2 regions of the Lactobacillus sp. PV012 genome follow, and region 2 is predicted to be linked to the other one. Evidence: riboswitches for the same ligand, from Rfam matches in the RefSeq annotation. Region 2 holds a riboswitch; the other holds the start of a gene.
The links. A riboswitch is a leader RNA that binds a small molecule or an ion and turns the genes downstream of it on or off. The one in region 2 is predicted to bind lysine.

Region 1: it holds a riboswitch for lysine, as region 2 does, so the genes downstream of both, FP433_RS00855 (ABC transporter permease subunit) here and lysA (diaminopimelate decarboxylase) in region 2, are expected to answer to the same signal.

What each region holds. Positions count from the first base shown of each region.
Region 1 is NZ_CP041983.1:184,181-187,461, forward strand. Features, by position in the region: gene FP433_RS00855 (ABC transporter permease subunit) at 1-1,140, opposite strand, end outside; lysine riboswitch at 1,238-1,414, opposite strand; gene FP433_RS00860 (DNA-3-methyladenine glycosylase) at 1,451-2,083, opposite strand; gene FP433_RS00865 (DUF488 domain-containing protein) at 2,137-2,511, shown strand; gene FP433_RS00870 (TerC family protein) at 2,495-3,274, opposite strand.
Region 2 is NZ_CP041983.1:591,930-595,210, forward strand. Features, by position in the region: gene FP433_RS02990 (aspartate kinase) at 1-731, opposite strand, end outside; lysine riboswitch at 891-1,060, shown strand; gene lysA (diaminopimelate decarboxylase) at 1,164-2,474, shown strand; gene dapD (2,3,4,5-tetrahydropyridine-2,6-dicarboxylate N-acetyltransferase) at 2,490-3,200, shown strand; gene FP433_RS03005 (N-acetyldiaminopimelate deacetylase) at 3,203-3,281, shown strand, end outside.

The DNA of each region.
Region 1 (3,281 bases), 410 kb from region 2:
ACGGTTAATATTTAAATGCCAGAGTTGGGCAATTCCATAGTAAATTACAGCTGCTTGAACCATCATTGGAGTTCCTCTGAAGATTTCAATATAAGCAGCTAAAATCCAATCGATAATCTGTAAACCAAACTTCTTGCCTTTTGAACGAGGAGTAGGAATAGTACGAACAACACCAACTAATAAACCAATGAAGAAACCGACAATGGTACCAACTAAGGCTAAAAGTAAGGTCATACCAACCCCACTCAAAATCATGGAGCCGTAGCGACGCATAATTGAAACAAACCAGTTTTCCTTCTTGGAGTTTGCTTGAGGTTGTTCTTTGACAGCAGTAGCCATTAATTGGTCACGCTTTTTTTGAGAAATGCCTGCTAATACTTGATTTACTTCATTTAAAAGCTTGGTGTTACCTTTTTTAACACCAATACTTGTAATTGAGTCATTCTTATCAATGTTAAAGCCAGACATTTTATTTAAATTAACCGCAACAATATTTGGATTAACTGTTTTGTAAGATTGATATTCAATATCTTCAGCTACATATCCATCAATAGTACCAGATTGGAGACTTTGACGCATAGCAGAGAAACTACGCATAGCAGGTTCACGTTTTGCACCTTTTAATTGCTTAATTAAGTCATAGTGCAAGGTACCCTGTTGGGCAGTAATCTTTGCATTTTTAAAATCTTTTAAACTAGTGGCTTTGGCATATTTACTGTCTTTGTTAGTAATAACCACAAAAGTACTTTTACGGTAAGGCTCAGAGAAGTTAATCGCTTTTCTTCTAGCAGCTGTAGGGGTCATTCCAGCAATAATTAAGTCAATCTTGCCAGATGTTAAAGCAGGTAACAATCCATCCCATTCAGTTTTTTCAACAACTACTTTACGATGGAGTTTTTTACCAATAATTTTAGCAATTTGAACATCGTAACCATTAGCGTATTGCTTAGAGCCGTCAATTGGAACAGCTCCATTTTCATCGGTAGTTTGTGTCCAGTTGTATGGTGGGTAATTTGCTTCCATTCCGATTTTTAGAACCGGATTAGCAGCTTGTACTTTTTGATGACTAGTATTTAAACCAATCACCAAAGTTAAAACTAAAGCTAGAAAGGCTGATAGCCATTTTAATTTTGACTTCACTTTGAAAATCCTCCAAAAATTAAGCCAACACAATAAAAGCATAATAAAACCTCGCTGTTACAAAACAACGAGGTGAAAAATCATCAGTATTTAAACCAAATCAGATAGCGCTCCCTGAAGCTAAGCCAGGACAGTCTACAAGATATTCTCTTGTAGCCCAACTAATTATTAACACGACTCAATAACTAATTTCGGCAAATATCCTAAAAGAAATCTTCTTTGCTAGTCGTGAGCTCTTAAATCTTTCGTGATATTTGCAACCTCTATTGTATTGGAGATTATTTAACTGTGCCAAATAATAACGGATTTTTTAACTTTTGTCAAATCCATGGGAAGTTTTGATTTCTTTTTTCTTAATATCTGAGATAAAAGGATTACCTGCAACGATATAACGTAACTTTTTATTAGCCCATTCAGGATCAGATTGATTAATACCAACTCGGGGTAAAGCGAGGATTTTTTCAATGGGACGCTTAGAGGTTAGATCAATAGTAAAAGGAGATTCTTCTAAGGAAGCAAGATCCCACTTACGGCTATGGATGCCAAAAGCCTGCATTAATTTTCCTGGGCCATTAGTGACTAAGGCACCATTTTTGCCATTACGATTTTTAATCATTGTTGTAAGTCCAGCAGTTGGTTCAATTGCTCGTACTAAAACTCCTTGGGGATTATCCTTTTCTTGGGTAGCTACATCAAAGAAAAAATATTGGCGTTGGGAATAAATATATAGATGTCCTCCTGGACAATATAAGCCTTCATTTGCTTGACTGCGTCTGCCATTATATGAATGGGCAGCGCGATCTTTGGGCCCTAGGTAGGCTTCAGTTTCAACTATTGTGCCAGCTAAAGTTTCTTGGCCATTATCAAAAGAAAGAGTACGACCTAGTAGGTCTTGAGCAATTTCTTCGGTTGGACGATTGGTAAAAAACTCACTATAATTCAAAGTAAACAGTCCTTTCAATACTGAGATGATTAGATTAATTAATGGAAAGAAAAATGAGTGAAATTAAAGTAGTTAGAATTTATGATAAAAATCAGCCAAGCGGTTATCGAATTTTGGTAGATCGACTTTGGCCTCGAGGAATGAGCAAAGTGCGGGCAAAATTAGATTTATGGGATAAGGAAATTGCCCCTAGCAGTGAATTGCGTAAGTGGTTCAATCATCAAGATGAACGTTGGGAAGAGTTTTATAAAAAGTATAAATTAGAGTTAAAGAAAAATCCCCACTTTCAGGAATTTACTGAACTTGTAACTGAAAAATTAGCAGCTGGGGATGTTCTTTTCTTATATGGTGCAAAAAATCTTAAGCATAATCAAGCAATTGCTTTGAAAAAAATAATACTAGAAAATAAGGTTAATGATGACGATTAGCTGGACGCAAGTAGTGAAAAATAATTGTTCCACCCACTGTTGAAAAAACGATTAGCGCAAAGATGCTATCTGGGACTTTAAAATTAAGTGGGGGAAGGGAAACCAAAAGCTTAAGGGCAATAATTGTAATTAAAAGATAGGCCATGGTTTGGAGTTCAGGAATAATTTTCATTAATTTAATAATGATTTCTGCGACACCACGCATGCATAAGATTCCAATCATTCCTCCAATTAAAACAACCACAGGATTATTAGACATTGCTAAAGCCGCTAAAACAGAATCAATTGAAAAAACAATATCCATTGATTCAATTGAAATCACAGTTCGCCAGAAAAGTGATAAGTGATGTTTATGTTTGCCACTTGCAAGTAATTTCTCTTTTTCCTTTTTTTCAAGAGCTGCTTCTTTTTGGGCGGTTTCTTTAGGATGTTTAAGTTCATAAAAATATTTATAAACTAAATATAGAAGGTAAAGGCCTCCAAGTAATTTAATTTCCCAAAAGTGGATTAAATATGTTCCCACACCAATAACGATAAAGCGGAAAAGATAAGCACCCCAAAGGCCATAAATAAGGGACTTTCTTTGCTGCTCTTCATTAGGAAGTGCTTGAGTTTGAGCAGCAAGGACAACCGCATTATCTACTGAAAGAAGACATTCCATTAAAATTAAAGTTAAAATCATTAGCCAGTCGCGTCCACTGGTTAGGACATGAGCCCAGTTATTTCCATCAAAAAAAGGCTGATAGAGATGTAAAATTTGCATTTTGGTG
Region 2 (3,281 bases):
TAAGTCATTTTTTTAATAGATTGTGGGTGAGGAATTAGATTAGGATTAGCAGAGAAAATTCCGTTAACATCAGTAAAGTTTTCATAAAGATCTGCATTAAAGCCTCTAGCTAAAATAGCCCCAGTAATATCTGAACCGCCACGAGAAAAAGTAGCAATATTTCCAGAGGGGGTAATTCCAAAAAATCCGGGAAAAACAATATATTCATTAGGAGTTAAATGAATTTTTTCTAAATTAGTATAAGTTTCCGGGCTAACTAAAGCATCATTGGGTTCGCCAGTTACAATTAAACCAGCTTCTTTTGGATCAAGGAAGCGTGCTTTAAGACCATTTTTTTGTAATATTTTGGCAATTAGCATCGCATTTAATCTTTCACCGTGCGCTTTAAAGTTTGCCATTAAATATTCTTCATTTGGGTAGACTTTGGTTGGTAGTGAAAGTAAATATTGCTTGATTTCTGTTAGGTCTGCATCAGCTAAATTAAAGTAGTGAGCTATTTCCTGATAACGGGAAAATATCTTTCTTTGAATTTCAGTTAGATCATCTTTTCTTAAAGTTAAATTAGCATATTTAATTAATAAATCAGTTACTTTGATATCATCACTTGATCTTTTGCCAGGAGCTGAGACAACGATTACTTGTCTTTGAGGATCACTTTTAATAATATTTAAAGCTTGATCAATCTTAGAGCCACTTGCTAAAGAGCTTCCTCCAAACTTAATTACTTTCATTTGCATTTCCTTCTTTCATAAATGGATAGATGAATTAATTATGTTAAAATTAAACTTTTAAATTAACTGAATTTTAACATAGATTAATATATCTGCAAGAATAATTAAAAAAAGTGGTAAACTACTTGATTGTTAATTAATAAAAGTATAGAATCTAAGTAAATCGAAGAGGTGCAACTGACAAGAGTACTAGTTATGAGCTGGGCAGAAGTTTTGACTAACTAGGAAAGGGGAAGTTGCCGAAGCAGATAAAAGCCAACTTATCTGCTGGGTCGTAGTTGAAGAAGCTGCGAACTGTCGCGAAAGATTCGCGGAGCGCTGTCGATCAATTTGATTAATGATTTTTAGTTAATCCTTTGTTTGCACCCTCTGCAAGCAAAGGATTTTTGTTTTTCCAAGCGCTTCTACCGCAAAGATGATAGGAGAATTAAAATGAATTTACAAGTTAACAAAAATGATGTCAATGCAGAAAATCATTTAATGATTGGTGGTGTAGACACACTCGCCTTAGCACACAAGTATGGCACACCATTGGTTGTTTATGATGTAAGTAAGATTCGTAACCAAATCCGTGCTTTTAAGAAAGTATTTGATCAAGAAAAAGTAAACTATGCAGTTAGCTATGCTAGTAAAGCCTTTGCGGCAAAAGCAATTTATGAAGTGGTTGATCAAGAAGGCGCTTATGCGGATGTAGTTTCAGCTGGAGAACTTTATACAGCCTACCAAGCAGGATTTCCAATGGAGAAACTTAGTTTTCATGGGAACAATAAATCCCGTTTTGAACTTGAGATGGCAGTAGAGCATGGCGTTGGGAAAATCATAATTGATAATTTTCATGAAATTGAACTTTTAAGTGATATTTTGGCAGAAAAGAATAGCAAAATAGATGTAATGTTAAGAATCACGCCAGGAATTTCTGCTCATACTCATGAATATGACCAAACAGGTCAAGAAGACAGTAAATTTGGTTTTGATTTAAAATCAGGCCAAGCCGAAGAAGCTCTAGTAAAAGTATTAAATAATCCTCGAATGAATATGCTAGGCATTCATGCTCATATTGGTTCCCAAATCTTTGAAGTAGAAGGATTTAAAATGGCTGCCCGTAAGTTAGTAGAGGTCGCAAAGCAATGGTACGAAAAATACCATTATGAAACGCAGATTTTGAATGTAGGTGGGGGATTTGGAATTAGATATGTAGAAAATGATCATCCCTTGGCACCAGAAGAATTTGTAAAAGTAATTGTTCAAACTATTAAACAAGAAACTGAAAAGGCTGATTTGAAGATGCCAGAAATTAATATTGAACCTGGTCGTTCAATTGTTGGACCAGCTGCAATCAATCTTTATACAGTTGGTAGCAGTAAAAAAGTTTCTGGTTATCAACCTTATATTACTGTTGATGGAGGGATGGGAGATAATATTCGTCCAGCTTTATATCAAGCAGATTATGATACAGTATTAGCAAATAATCCTTTTAAAGAAGTTACCCAAGAAGTTAGAATTGCGGGTAAATATTGTGAATCAGGTGATCTTTTAGCAAGTAACCAACCATTACCGGATGTAAAAGCAGGGGATATCTTAGCTATGTTAAATACAGGAGCTTATGGATACTCGATGGCTTCAAATTATAATCGTAATCCTCGACCAGCAGTAGTCTTTGTAGAAAATGGTCAGGATAAATTAGTAGTAAAAAGAGAAAGCTTAGCCGACTTAGTTCACTTAGATGAATCATATATAAATTAGTGGAGGAATTGACTTATGGCAGAACTAAATGCAGAAGAAATCATTAATTTTATTGGTAACGCACCAAAGAAGACACCTATTAAAGTTTATTTAAAAGGAAATTTAGATAAAGTAGAATTTCCAAAGGATATTCAAAATTTCACTGAAAGTCATAGCGGAACAATTTTTGGAGAATGGGAAGTAGTAAAAAAATTTTTAAAAGATAACCAAGATTTAATTACTGATTATCATATAGAAAATGTTGCTCGTAATTCCGCTGTTCCTTTACTTAATTTAAAAGAAATTGATGCTCGAATTGAACCAGGTGCTTTAATTCGTGATCAAGTAGTAATTGGCAAAAATGCAGTTATTATGATGGGAGCCATTATTAATATAGGTGCAGAAATTGGTGAAGGCAGTATGATTGATATGGGAGCAGTCCTTGGAGGACGAGCAATTGTCGGTAAAAATTCTCATATTGGGGCTGGAGCAGTTTTGGCAGGAGTAATTGAACCAGCTAGTGCCAAACCAGTTGTAGTGGAAGATGATGTTTTAATTGGAGCAAATGCGGTAGTAATTGAAGGAGTACACATTGGAAAGGGAGCGGTAGTAGCTGCGGGTGCAATTGTTACCAAAGATGTGGAACCTTATACAGTAGTTGCCGGAGTACCAGCACGTTTCATTAAAAAAGTTGATGATCAGACATCCAGTAAAACAGGATTAGAAGAAGATTTAAGGAAGCTATAAGGATGAGTATCTTAACTGAAAATGAACTAATTAGTATTAGAAGAAAATTACATCAAATTCCAGAATTAGCTTTAAAAGAAT